DNA from 3 places in the Buttiauxella sp. JUb87 genome. Region 1 is predicted to be linked to each of the others. Evidence: predicted binding sites of a transcription regulator. Region 1 holds the regulator's gene; each other region holds the start of a gene.
The links. The regulator LexA, encoded in region 1, represses DNA repair genes until DNA is damaged. The targets are predictions, from matches to a motif close to TNCTGTATGTACATACAGNA.
Positions count from the first base shown of each region.

Region 1 (4,289 bases):
GGCATGACCACACCATTCAGAGTAAGAAGAAGTCACGCTAGCCTGAACCCGAAATAATTCGAGTTGCATTGAAGCGGTAAGTGAATGCAGCCAAAAGATGTAGCTTGAAGTATGGAGGGGATCGGTACATCCATGTACCAGGGCAGGTTAGCCTATGAGAGTTAACACATCTGAGGGATGAGATTACCAGCGGTAATCGTTACGTTTTTCCCAATCAACGACTTCGTTCTCTGCCTGATCTTTCGCATATCCATAGCGTTCCTGAATTTTACCGACAAGCTGATCGCGTTTCCCTTCGATGACGGTCATGTCATCGTCTGTCAGTTTGCCCCATTTCTCTTTTACTGTGCCTTTGAACTGTTTCCAGTTACCGCCGATTTCGTCTTTATTCATAATAATATCCTCATCGTTCGGTTAAGAACTGCTAATAGTTAACAACGCCCAGGTGCTGCCGTTTGGCTGACACTCACTATCTGCTGGACGTGGAAATAATTGTAGTCAAGGATATGGCAGTGAGGGGAAAACTAAGAACATTGAACCACAGAAGTAACAGAAATGATGCTGACTTGCCCCAAAATCAGGTGGCAAATCAGCATACTGGAGTGCGATTAAAAGCGCGTCAGAAGTTGTAACTAACTATGAGTTGTAACTAACTATGAGTTGTAACTAACTATGAGCTGTAACTAATCAGGAGTTCCAGCCGGAAACCAGCTGTTATCCCGCCAATGGCGACGCCAAATCCATCCCAAAGACAGTCCGCGCAAAGCCAGGAACACAGCCACGGATAACCACAGACCATGATTTCCCAGATAAGGCACGGTGAGCAACGTCAGCCCAAATCCCAATGCCGCAACCGCCATGCTGTTGCGCATTTCCGTACCTCGCGTTGCGCCAATAAACATGCCGTCCAGCAAATAACACCAGACACCAACAACGGGCAAAACAATCTGCCAGTGCAAGTAGCGGTCTGCCTGTAGCTGCAATTCCGGGATAGAGGTAAGAAGCGAAACAATGTGCTCACCAAACAGCGCATACACAGCGGCGAACATAAGAGCGACTAAGCCCGCCTGGCGACATGCAGCGCCCCATACTTCGAGCAATTGACCACGGTTTTTAGCGCCAAACGCCTGCCCGGAATGGGCTTCAACGGCATAGGCGAACCCATCGAGCGCATAGGCGGTGAAGGTTAATAGCGTCATCAACACGGCGTTAACCGCGACGATTTCGCTACCTAACCGCGCACCAAAGATAGTGACTGAGGCGAAACAGACCTGTAGCAACAGCGAGCGCAGCATGATGTCGCGATTGAGTGCCAGCAGACGCCGCACATTCCCGCGCCAGGACTCTTTGAGCATCTCAAAGCTGATTCCGCGCAAACCCATGACCTTTTTCACCATCAGCAAACCAATGATAAACGTCGCATATTCTGCGGTGACGGTGGCGAGTGCCGCGCCCTGAACATCCATGTGTAGCCCCATAACCAGCCACACATCCAGCACGATATTCAGTACGTTTCCGACAACCAGCAAGATAACTGGCGCACGCGCATACTGAACGCCTAACAACCAGCCCAACAAGACCAGGTTGGCAAGCGAGGCTGGCGCACTAAGCCAACGTATTTCAAGGAATCGCCGGGCCTGCAACAAAACATCTTCATTGCCGCCGACGATATGCAAGGCCAGGGATATCAGCGGTTCACGCAGTAAGACGATCGCCACCCCTGCTCCTAACGCCAATAGCAAGGGCTGAACCAGTGCACGCGCTAAAGCAGAGGGATTATTGGCACCAAATGCCTGGGCAGTTAAACCGGTGGTGCTCATGCGCAAAAACAGCAACAGCATAAATAAGAAGCTGGTTGCCGTCGCACCAATAGCGACACCGCCAAGATAAACAGGGCTATCCAAATGACCAATTACCGCGGTATCAACAAGGCCCAGTAAAGGCACGGTGATGTTGGAAAAAATCATGGGTAAGGCGAGGCGCCAGAGAGCTCTGTCAGCCGTCGAGAAAAATCGCATGGCCAATCCAGGAAGAGATAAGAGAATTAAGACGATGATGCGCATTAAAGCGCATCATCTGGAGAAGTTTACAGCCAGTCGCCGTTGCGAATTACCCCAACCGCCAACCCTTCAATAGAGAAGTTATGTTCGCGCAGGTCAACCACAATAGGTTCAAATTCGCTATTTTCAGGCAGAAGATGAACGGTATTACCCTGCTGCTTTAAGCGCTTAACAGTCACTTCGTCGTCAATACGCGCCACCACAACCTGGCCGTTACGCACATCCTGAGTTTTATGAACTGCAAGCAGGTCGCCGTCCATAATACCGATGTCTTTCATAGACATCCCGCTAACGCGCAACAGGAAATCGGCATTTGGTTTAAACAGTGATGGGTCAACCTGGTAATGGCCTTCGATGTGCTGTTGTGCAAGGAGTGGTTCCCCCGCAGCAACACGCCCAACCAGCGGAATACCGGTAACTTCTTCCACCAGCAAGCGGATACCGCGCGACGCACCAGAGATAATCTCAATGACGCCTTTACGGGCAAGTGCTTTCAGGTGCTCTTCAGCGGCGTTCGGAGAACGGAACCCCAGACGTTGAGCAATCTCGGCACGAGTCGGTGGCATGCCGGTCTGGCTGATATGATCCCGAATAAGATCAAACACCTCTTGCTGCCTGGTAGTTAACGCTTTCATTCCGCCCCCTGGGTGTTTATACAGTTATGCTGTGAGTATATACAGTCAAAGGCGATTTTGGAACCACAAATTGAGCAAAAAACCAGGGACTTAACTATTCTGGAAAGATCATCGCAAATGCGGCCAAAGCAGTGTGACCCAGGTAATAACTGCGAGGATAATGGCGATTAATACGGCAGCAGACCCCATGTCCTTGGCCCGTCCTGAAAGCTCGTGGTAATCGGTACCAACACGGTCAACAAGCGCCTCGATAGCGCTATTGAGAATTTCGACAATCATGACCAGCACAACAGAACCAATCAGTAAAATACGGGTGATAGGGTCAACATCTAACCAGCAGGCGATGGCGATGGCGATGAGCGCGCTAACCCCTTCCTGGCGGAAAGCCGCTTCGTTAATCCAGGCTGCTTTGAGCCCTTTCCATGAGTAGCCTGCGGCTTTGATGATACGGGTAAGTCCAGTGGTACTGCTCGCCATTTTGGGAAACCTTTTCAAATTATTTGGGTCAATGCTTATCTATATTGCAACGCCACAGAAATCTGAGCCAGATTCTGATATTCTTGCGGCGAATTTGCATCATTAACCTGAGGCTTTACATCGTTTATGTCAGGCTGGCCAAGAATCTACTACAAATTACTTAATTTACCATTAGGCGTTCTGGTAAAGAGCAAGTCCATTCCGGCAGATCCACAAGCCGAACTGGGCTTAGATCCCACACGCCCGATTATGTATGTCCTGCCGTATAACTCCAAGGCGGACTTATTAACGCTGCGCGCACAATGTCTCGCGCATAACTTGCCCGACCCTCTCGAGCCGTTAGAAATCGACGGTGCGGTATTGCCGCGCTATGTCTTTATCCATGGCGGCCCGCGTGTTTTCACTTATTACACGCCAAAAGAAGAGTCGATCAAACTGTTCCACGATTACCTCGACTTACACCGCAGCAATCCAAATCTGGATGTGCAGATGGTGCCAGTATCGGTGATGTTTGGCCGCTCCCCTGGGCGCGAAAAAGGCGAAGTGAATCCGCCATTAAAGATGCTGAACGGCGTCCAGAAATTTTTCGCTGTTTCCTGGCTTGGGCGCGACAGCTTTGTGCGTTTCTCCGCTCCGGTTTCGCTGCGCCAGATGGCAACCGACCACGGTACAGACAAAAAAATCGCCCAAAAACTGGCTCGCGTAGCGCGTATGCACTTTGCTCGCCAGCGTTTAGCGACTGTCGGCCCGCGTCTGCCGGTACGCCAGGATCTGTTCAATAAGCTACTGGCCTCAAAAGCTATCGCTCGTGCAGTAGAAGATGAAGCGCGCAGCAAGAAAATCTCCCATGAAAAAGCCCAGCAGAATGCTGTTGCTTTGATGGAAGAGATTGCCGCTAACTTCTCGTATGAAGCCGTGCGTTTGACTGACCGCGTGTTAGGTCTGACGTGGAACCGTTTGTACCAGGGCATCAACGTTCATAACGCTGAACGCGTGCGCCAACTGGCTCATGACGGCCACGAGATTGTCTATGTGCCCTGCCATCGCAGCCACATGGACTACATGCTGTTGTCCTACGTGCTTTATCACCAGGGGCTGGTTCCTCCGCACATCGCAG
Region 1 is NZ_SNVY01000010.1:86,086-90,374, forward strand. Features, by position in the region: gene zur (zinc uptake transcriptional repressor Zur) at 1-41, shown strand, start outside; gene EC843_RS21620 (CsbD family protein) at 184-393, opposite strand; gene dinF (MATE family efflux transporter DinF) at 684-2,018, opposite strand; gene lexA (transcriptional repressor LexA) at 2,087-2,695, opposite strand; gene EC843_RS21635 (diacylglycerol kinase) at 2,804-3,172, opposite strand; gene plsB (glycerol-3-phosphate 1-O-acyltransferase PlsB) at 3,299-4,289, shown strand, end outside.

Region 2 (4,289 bases), on a different contig from region 1:
AGTCTCTTTACTCATTTTTTAGCTCGATGCATTAGAGAATAGATTGAAAAATAGCGACGTATGTTGGCTATTCCATTCCTTTATTCGCTGTTCTTGTTCGAGTGCAATGCGAAATTTTTCTTTTAGGCTGGCAGATAAACCCATTTCGTTATCTAACGTATTTAACCCTACATTTAGACCGATACCTATTGCAATAATAAAAAATGTTGTAAGAACTATTGGTGCACTTAACAAAATTGCAATGCCACCCACAAACTTTAATGTTTTTATTTTGTTCCCGATAATATTGAGATGCAACATTTTTATAAATGAATTATCAACAATGAAATATTTATATAATTAAGTGATAATTCATTGGTGGATGGTATGTATTGTCATGGCGGGAATGTAGTTTTCTATTTATTATTCTAATCAGAGTGACATGTTGTTTATCTCATTTACGCTATTTCCTTCATCCCTCCTTTGGTTAATACCCTGACCATGGCCAGGGTCGTATTCGTTACTTCTTCGCACCATAGCGTACGAACCACTGCAACATGCGTTGCCAGCCATCTTTTGCGGACTCTTCATGATAGCTCGGGCGGTAGTCAGCATTGAACGCATGGCCCGCTTCCGGGTAAACAATGATTTCTGCGTTGGCATTTGCGGCGCGCAGCGCATGACGCATGGTCTCCACAGTTTCAGGCGGAATACTGGTATCTTCTGCGCCATACAATCCCAAAACCGGCGCGTTCAAATTAATGGCAACGTCTACAGGGTAATGCGGTGAATTTAACGACTTTTCGCCGACCAGCTTGCCGTACCACGCTACCGCTGCTTTTAATTGAGGATTATGCGCGGCGTACAGCCAGGTAATCCGTCCGCCCCAGCAAAAGCCAGTCATCATCAGGCGATGAGCATCACCGCCGTTACGAGCCGCCCAATTGGCGACATGATCGAGGTCGGCCAGCACTTGTGCATCAGGTACTTTGGATACCAGCCCGCTGAATAAAGTTGGAATGTCGGCATACTCATTAGGATCGCCCTGACGGAAATAAAGCTCTGGCGCGATGGCGAGATACCCTTCCAGCGCCAGACGGCGGCAAATGTCGCGAATATGTTCATGCACACCGAAAATTTCCTGCACCACAATTACGATAGGCAAAGAACTTGCCGCGTCTTTTGGGCGGGCGTGATAAGCGGGCATATTCTCGCCCCGGGTGGGAATCGAGGTTTCCCCGGCCTGAATTGCGTCATCTGGGGTATGCAGTACTGTTGAAGCAGGTGGGGAGGTCGCTGGCGCAAAATTCCCGCCCGGCAAATGACCTGTGGCTTGTTCTTCTTTCATTAGCATTCTCCTTTTTGATTAGCGCAGTGCGATAACTATAGCCAGGATTTATTTAGGCTAATCTCCAGACTAAAATGTTTTCGCTGTCTGAAAAAGGAACAGGTAGCACGCTTAAATGTGACAGGTGTCACCAAAAAATATGAAATTGATGTAATTTGTTTCATTCAAAGTGAAATGCGTCACGAAATTTTTTGCAGGGGTTCTGTAAAGTACCTTCTTGAGGCGCAAGCCAATCTATTCAACGCAGGAGTTCTGTTATGTCCAAGTCTGATGTTTTTCACCTCGGCCTAACCAAAAGTGATCTGCAGGGGGCAACACTTGCCATCGTCCCGGGCGATCCTGAGCGAGTTGAAAAAATCGCTGTGCTGATGGACAAGCCGGTCAAACTGGCTGCCCACCGTGAATTTACTACCTGGCGTGCGGAATTAGACGGCAAGCCAGTTATCGTGTGCTCTACCGGTATCGGCGGCCCGTCTACTTCAATCGCTGTGGAAGAACTGGCACAACTGGGTATTCGTACCTTCCTGCGTATCGGGACGACAGGCGCTATTCAGCCGCATATTAATGTTGGTGATGTTCTGGTGACCACCGCGTCTGTGCGCCTTGACGGTGCCAGCCTGCACTTTGCACCAATGGAATTCCCGGCAGTTGCAGATTTTGCTTGTACCACCGCACTGGTTGAAGCCGCGAAATCTATCGGCGCGACCACGCACATTGGCGTGACGGCATCTTCTGATACCTTCTACCCGGGTCAGGAACGCTACGACACCTTCTCAGGCCGCGTTGTTAACCGCTACAAAGGCTCCATGGAAGAATGGCAGCAGATGGGCGTGATGAACTACGAGATGGAATCTGCGACCCTTCTGACCATGTGTGCAAGCCAGGGCTTGCGTGCGGGTATGGTTGCTGGTGTGATTGTAAACCGTACTCAGCAAGAGATCCCGAACGCTGAGACCATGAAGAAAACCGAAAGCCATGCGGTGAAAATCGTCGTGGAAGCGGCTCGCCGCTTAATCTAGTTTCCCCAAAGCCGGTGCAAGCCGGCTTAATTTTTACGCTTTGCGTAACACCTCGCAGGAAATCCCTTTTCATCTGGACATTTATACAGCAGAATTTTATTTTGCTGGGGTTTGGCATGGCTTGTAGGAGTGACTGTGGATCTTTCTATTTTATTCGGCATCGGCGTTACGCTGGTGGGGGTTTTGACGGGTTGGTTGCTGGCAAGTTTGCGGGCTGCCGGGCGGCAATCCGCACTGCATGAAGAACAACGAGAAATCTACGGCGAACTGACTGCGGCCCGGCAAGAGTTGCAGCAAAATCAGCACTGGAAAGCGGAGTGTGAGCAGCTTAATCGCGAGCTACGCACCCAGCTCGAAATCAACAGTGCGCAAGAAGCTGATATTCGCGAACTCTCCACATTGCTGGAACAAACCCGCCTGAATGCCGATGACAAACATCGCCAGATGCTCAACAGCGAGCAGCGCCTCAGCGAACAGTTTGAAAACCTCGCTAACCGTATTTTTGAGCAAAGTGGCCGCAAAGTTGAAGAACAAAACCGCCAGAGTTTGAACGGATTACTGTCGCCGCTGCGTGAGCAACTGGATGGTTTCCGCCGCCAGGTTCAGGAAAGCTTTGGCCAGGAGGCTCGTGAACGCCACACGCTGACCCATGAAATCCGCAGCCTGCAACAGCTGAATGCCCAAATGGCGCAAGAGGCACTGAATCTCACCAAAGCCCTGAAAGGGGATAACAAAACTCAGGGCAATTGGGGCGAAGTGATCTTGACGCGGGTGTTGGAGGCGTCAGGTTTACGCGAAGGTTATGAATACGAAACACAGGTGAATATTCAGCTCGAAAATAACAGCCGTATGCAGCCTGATGTGATCGTGCGTTTGCCACAGGGTAAAGATGTGGTGATCGACGCCAAGATGACGTTAGTGGCCTACGAACGTTATTACAACGGTGACGATGAACTGACCCGTGAAAGCGCCCTCAACGAACATATTGCCGCCATGCGTAACCATATTCGCATGTTGGGCCGTAAAGATTATCAGCAGTTGCCGGGGTTGCGTTCGCTGGATTATGTATTGATGTTCATTCCTGTCGAACCTGCGTTTTTACTGGCAATTGACCGCCAGCCTGAACTCATCAGTGAAGCGCTCAAAAACAACATCATGCTGGTCAGCCCGACGACCTTGCTGGTGGCGCTACGAACCGTTGCCAATTTGTGGCGTTATGAACACCAAAGCCGTAATGCGCAACAAATTGCCGAACGCGCCAGTCGCCTGTATGACAAAATGCGCCTCTTTGTTGATGATATGTCTGCGATAGGCCAAAGCCTGGATAAAGCCCAGGATAACTATCGGCAGGCGATGAAAAAACTCTCATCAGGCCGTGGAAATATCCTCATCCAGGCCGACGCATTTCGCGGTCTGGGCGTTGAGGTTAAACGTGAGATTAATCCTGATTTAGTCGAACAGGCCAGACTTGAAGAAGGCGATAATATCGAGCGCCATGAGCATGAAAACGACGAAGAGAAGAATATGGAAAACAGTTTGTAGCGAGAATAACTCGAGTTGCAGGTAGGCGGCAAAGGAACAAATCCCCAGGAGCTTACTAAAGTAAGTGACTGGGGTTTGTGAGTGCAGCCAACACCCCTGCAGCTTGAAGCATAGGGCTTTAGGGCTCATTCTGTTACACTTCACGAACATTTTTTTGGACAAGCAGGCATTGAGATGGTTGAAGAATCCCAGGAAACAACACACTTTGGCTTCCGCACAGTAGCAAAGGAACAAAAGGCCGATATGGTGGCCCATGTGTTCCACTCTGTGGCCGCAAAATACGACGTGATGAATGACCTGATGTCATTCGGCATCCATCGTATCTGGAAGCGTTTTACCATTGATTGCAGTGGTGTTCGCCGTGGTCAGCGCGTACTGGATTTAGCTGGAGGCACCGGTGA
Region 2 is NZ_SNVY01000014.1:17,189-21,477, reverse strand. Features, by position in the region: gene EC843_RS23365 (dienelactone hydrolase family protein) at 500-1,327, opposite strand; gene udp (uridine phosphorylase) at 1,585-2,346, shown strand; gene rmuC (DNA recombination protein RmuC) at 2,482-3,888, shown strand; gene ubiE (bifunctional demethylmenaquinone methyltransferase/2-methoxy-6-polyprenyl-1,4-benzoquinol methylase UbiE) at 4,063-4,289, shown strand, end outside.
Region 2: the regulator LexA is predicted to act here: its motif matches at 2,418-2,437, upstream of rmuC (DNA recombination protein RmuC).

Region 3 (4,289 bases), on a different contig from region 1:
GAGTACTTGCCGGCGAATCTCCTGACGAATGTGCAACCCAGCGTAAAAACCGACTTTTTCACGTAGCCACACGACCCAGGCGCGCAATACAAAAATCAGTATCAGGATAACGAAAAGCAACAGCAGAGCTTCCCGGGGAATGTTTTCCATGATCATGTGTTGCAGCATCCGGGCAAGCAGCCAGGCTTGAGCAACAATCAATAACCCACTGACCAGCCCTAAAAAACGGGAAAGCCCCAACCAGCGGCGAGAGATAATGCTTTGTTTTTTTAGCCAGCGGCTAAGTTCTTGTTGACGGGTTTTATTCATGGATGCCAGTGCAGGTAGCTAATTAATTATCAGGCAAAATTTGCGGGCAATGTTACAACGCAGGCGAAAGAAAGGCGACCTATTCAGTCGCCTTTACGTATCTTCAAACTGCCGGTTAAGGCGGGGAGAGTTACTTATTCTGTTCGGCAAGTCCGTCCAGGTAGCGTTCGGCATCCAGTGCAGCCATACAACCGGTGCCCGCAGAGGTAATCGCCTGACGGTAGATATGGTCCATTACGTCGCCTGCCGCGAACACACCAGGAATGCTGGTTTGTGTGGCATTACCGTGAATACCAGACTGCACTTTGATGTAGCCATTTTCCAGTTCGAGCTGATCGGCAAAGATTGACGTATTCGGACTATGTCCGATCGCCACGAACAAACCTGCAACTTCTAACTCTTCAGTGGTATCGGTGTTGTGAACGTCACGCAGACGCAGACCACTGACACCCATTTGATCACCAGTAACTTCATCTAAAGTCCGGTTGGTGTGCAGCACGATGTTGCCGTTCTTCACCTTTTCCATCAGACGGTTGATGAGGATTTTTTCGGCTCGGAAGCTGTCACGGCGGTGAATCAGATGCACTTCTGAGGCAATATTTGCCAGATAAAGCGCTTCTTCAACAGCGGTGTTACCGCCACCAATTACCGCAACTTTTTGATTGCGATAGAAGAAGCCATCACACGTTGCGCAGGCTGAAACGCCACGACCTTTAAACGCTTCCTCAGAAGGCAGACCCAGGTATCGGGCAGAAGCTCCGGTCGCGATGATCAACGCATCGCAAGTATATTCGCCGCTGTCACCCGTCAGACGGAATGGACGGTTTTGCAGATCCACTTTAGAGATGTGGTCGAACAGGATCTCTGTTTCGAACTTGGTTGCGTGTTCGTGCATGCGCTCCATTAACGCAGGGCCTGTCAGGTCGTTAGGATCACCCGGCCAGTTCTCAACTTCGGTGGTCGTGGTCAACTGACCACCTTTTTCCATCCCGGTAATCAAAACGGGCTTGAGGTTGGCGCGAGCCGCGTAGACTGCTGCGGTGTAGCCCGCAGGGCCGGAGCCAAGAATTAGCAATTTACTGTGTTTAGCGGTGCCCATGAGATCCTCATTGTTCGTTGGCAGACAATCGAGGGATTGTAGGGAATTTGGCGGGTTAAAAAAAGGGTGAACGGTTGGTGTTGGCGATTATGTTAACTATATGTGCAATAGCTGTGTTCAATCAGCCGCGGTGAATATCGCGAAAGCGCATAAAAATCCACCTAAACAGGCTAAATACTCAGGTTGCTAAAGTGATGAATAATCGTCAAGTAGCCCAGATATATGGCACGTTCCACTAATTTTAGATGTTTTGCTTTGACAATCCGCTAAGCATTTGCGAAAACATTCGAGGAAGAAAAACATTTGGTGTGGCGTTTTGAAATATTCACGCATACCTGATGCAAATTTACCGGGTTATTGAAATCTACTCATGGCGTGGACAGACGCCATGAGTGATGTCGCTAGCAGCCGTTGGGCACCGGTCTTCTCACGTACTCCCGGAACAGTGACGTTACCAGGGTTATGGCAGGTGAAGGAAGGAACACAGAGAGACTATAATAATGGTAGATAGCAAGAAGCGCCCTGGCAAAGATCTCGACCGCATCGATCGTAACATCCTTAATGAACTACAGAAGGATGGGCGTATTTCTAACGTCGAGCTTTCTAAACGAGTAGGGCTTTCACCGACTCCGTGCCTTGAGCGCGTGCGTCGTCTGGAACGACAGGGTTTCATCCAGGGCTATACCGCTCTGCTGAACCCGCATTATCTGGATGCATCACTTCTGGTTTTTGTTGAGATTACTCTGAATCGTGGCGCCCCGGATGTGTTTGAGCAATTTAATGCCGCAGTTCAAAAACTTGAAGAAATTCAAGAGTGTCATTTGGTATCCGGTGATTTTGACTATTTGTTGAAAACCCGTGTGCCGGATATGTCTGCGTACCGCAAATTACTAGGCGAAACCTTGTTACGACTGCCAGGTGTGAACGATACCCGTACCTATGTAGTCATGGAAGAGGTCAAACAGAGTAATCGTCTGGTTATTAAGACCCGTTAACACGGGCCAGGTGCAAAATCTGCGTATTTTGGTTACACTCCTGGTAATTCATACAGCAACAGTGCCGGGAATGCCCGGCACTGTTGCTCTCCATATTTATTAAGGACCTGGAGAGTCTTACTTGAGCCAGGAATACACCGAAGAAAAAGAAGTTACATTGAGGAAACTCAGCAGCGGGCGTCGGGCATTAGAGGCGTTACTGCTCCTTGTTGCCATTTTTGCCGTCTATTTGATGGCGGCGTTGCTTAGTTTCAATCCTTCCGATCCTAGTTGGTCACAAACCGCATGGCACGAACCTATTCATAATTTAGGTGGAATGCCGGGGGCGTGGATGGCTGACACTTTGCTGTTCATCTTTGGCGTAATGGCCTACACCATTCCGGTCATCATTATCGGTGCGTGTTGGTTCACTTTCCGCAACAGAGATAGCGAAGAGTTCATCGATTATTTCGCCGTTTCTATGCGCCTGATTGGTGTACTGGCGATGGTGCTCACCGCTTGCGGCCTTGCGGCAATTAACGCCGATGACATCTGGTATTTCGCCTCGGGCGGGGTTATCGGTAGTTTGCTCAGCACTGCAATGATGCCCCTTCTCAACAGCAGCGGCGGCACTATTGCGTTGTTGTGTGTATGGGCGGCAGGGTTAACGCTGTTTACCGGTTGGTCCTGGGTCAGCATTGCTGAAAAAATTGGTAGCGCGACCCTGAGCGTGCTCACTTTTGCCAGTAATCGTACTCGTCGGGATAACACCTGGCAGGATGATGACTACGACTATGAAGATGAAAAACACGACGAAGAGCATGCGCCAGATGTTGAAAAGCGTGAGTCTCGTCGTGCGCGTATTTTGCGTGGCGCATTAGCCCGTAAACAGCGTATCTCTGAAAAATTTGCCAATCCAAACGCACGTAAAACAGATTCTGCGCTGTTTTCTGGTAAGCGTATGGACGACGCTGACGATGACGTTTTGTTCTCAAATAACAAAGCGACGCTTCCGGAAGATGACGTCCTGTTTTCTGGTAACAAAGCCACACTGCCGGAAAGCGAAGAGTACGATCCGCTTCTACACGGCCAGTCAATTGTTGCGCCTGTGGCTGCTACAGCCGCCGCGGCGATGGCTAATACGGCATATGCGGCTCCAGTTATGCCAACGGCAACCGTGCCACCGGTTACGGCCCCAGCTCCAGAAGTTGAGTTTTCGCCTGCAATAGCCTGGGAGCCTGCTCCAACCACAGTGACACCAGAACCGGTGATTGCGCCTGCACCAGAGAATTACACTTCGCCGTACGCTGCGGACCAGAACGTTCCGCAACAGGAAGCCAGTCATTGGGCAGAACCTGTTAGTGAGCCACCTGCTGTTGAACCTCCGCATGCGGAACCTGCTTATTTTGAACCATCTCCGGTAGAGCCTGTCGCCCAGCCAGAGCCTGTTGAAGAAATAAAACCGGCAGCCCGCCCGCCGCTTTACCATTTTGAAGAAATCGAAGAGCGACGCGCGCGTGAGCGTGAACAACTGGCTGCCTGGTATCAGCCAGTTAATGAACCTAAGCCTGACCCATATGGTTATGATCAAAACCCTGCGTTTGCGCAGACAACGCCTGTTCAAATGCCTCAAAGCAGTACTCCGACAATTCCGCAAGGTGGCTTCGATACGTCACCCGCGGTGCCAACCCCTGGTGCCTCTGTTCCACAGGATGTAAAGGATGTGGCAAAAGTGGTCGGCGTCGCTGCGGCCTTCAGCCCGGTATTTAGCATCGCCAGTGACGCGCCTCGTCCACAAACCAAAGAAGGTATTGGCCCGCAATTACCTCGGCCAAATCGTGTGCGTGTTCCTACTCGCCGTGAGCTTGCTTCATACGGAATTAAGTTGCCTTCACAGCGAATGGCTG
Region 3 is NZ_SNVY01000003.1:635,461-639,749, forward strand. Features, by position in the region: gene cydD (cysteine/glutathione ABC transporter permease/ATP-binding protein CydD) at 1-309, opposite strand, end outside; gene trxB (thioredoxin-disulfide reductase) at 440-1,408, opposite strand; gene lrp (leucine-responsive transcriptional regulator Lrp) at 1,909-2,403, shown strand; gene EC843_RS14995 (DNA translocase FtsK 4TM domain-containing protein) at 2,525-4,289, shown strand, end outside.
Region 3: the regulator LexA is predicted to act here: its motif matches at 2,442-2,461, upstream of EC843_RS14995 (DNA translocase FtsK 4TM domain-containing protein).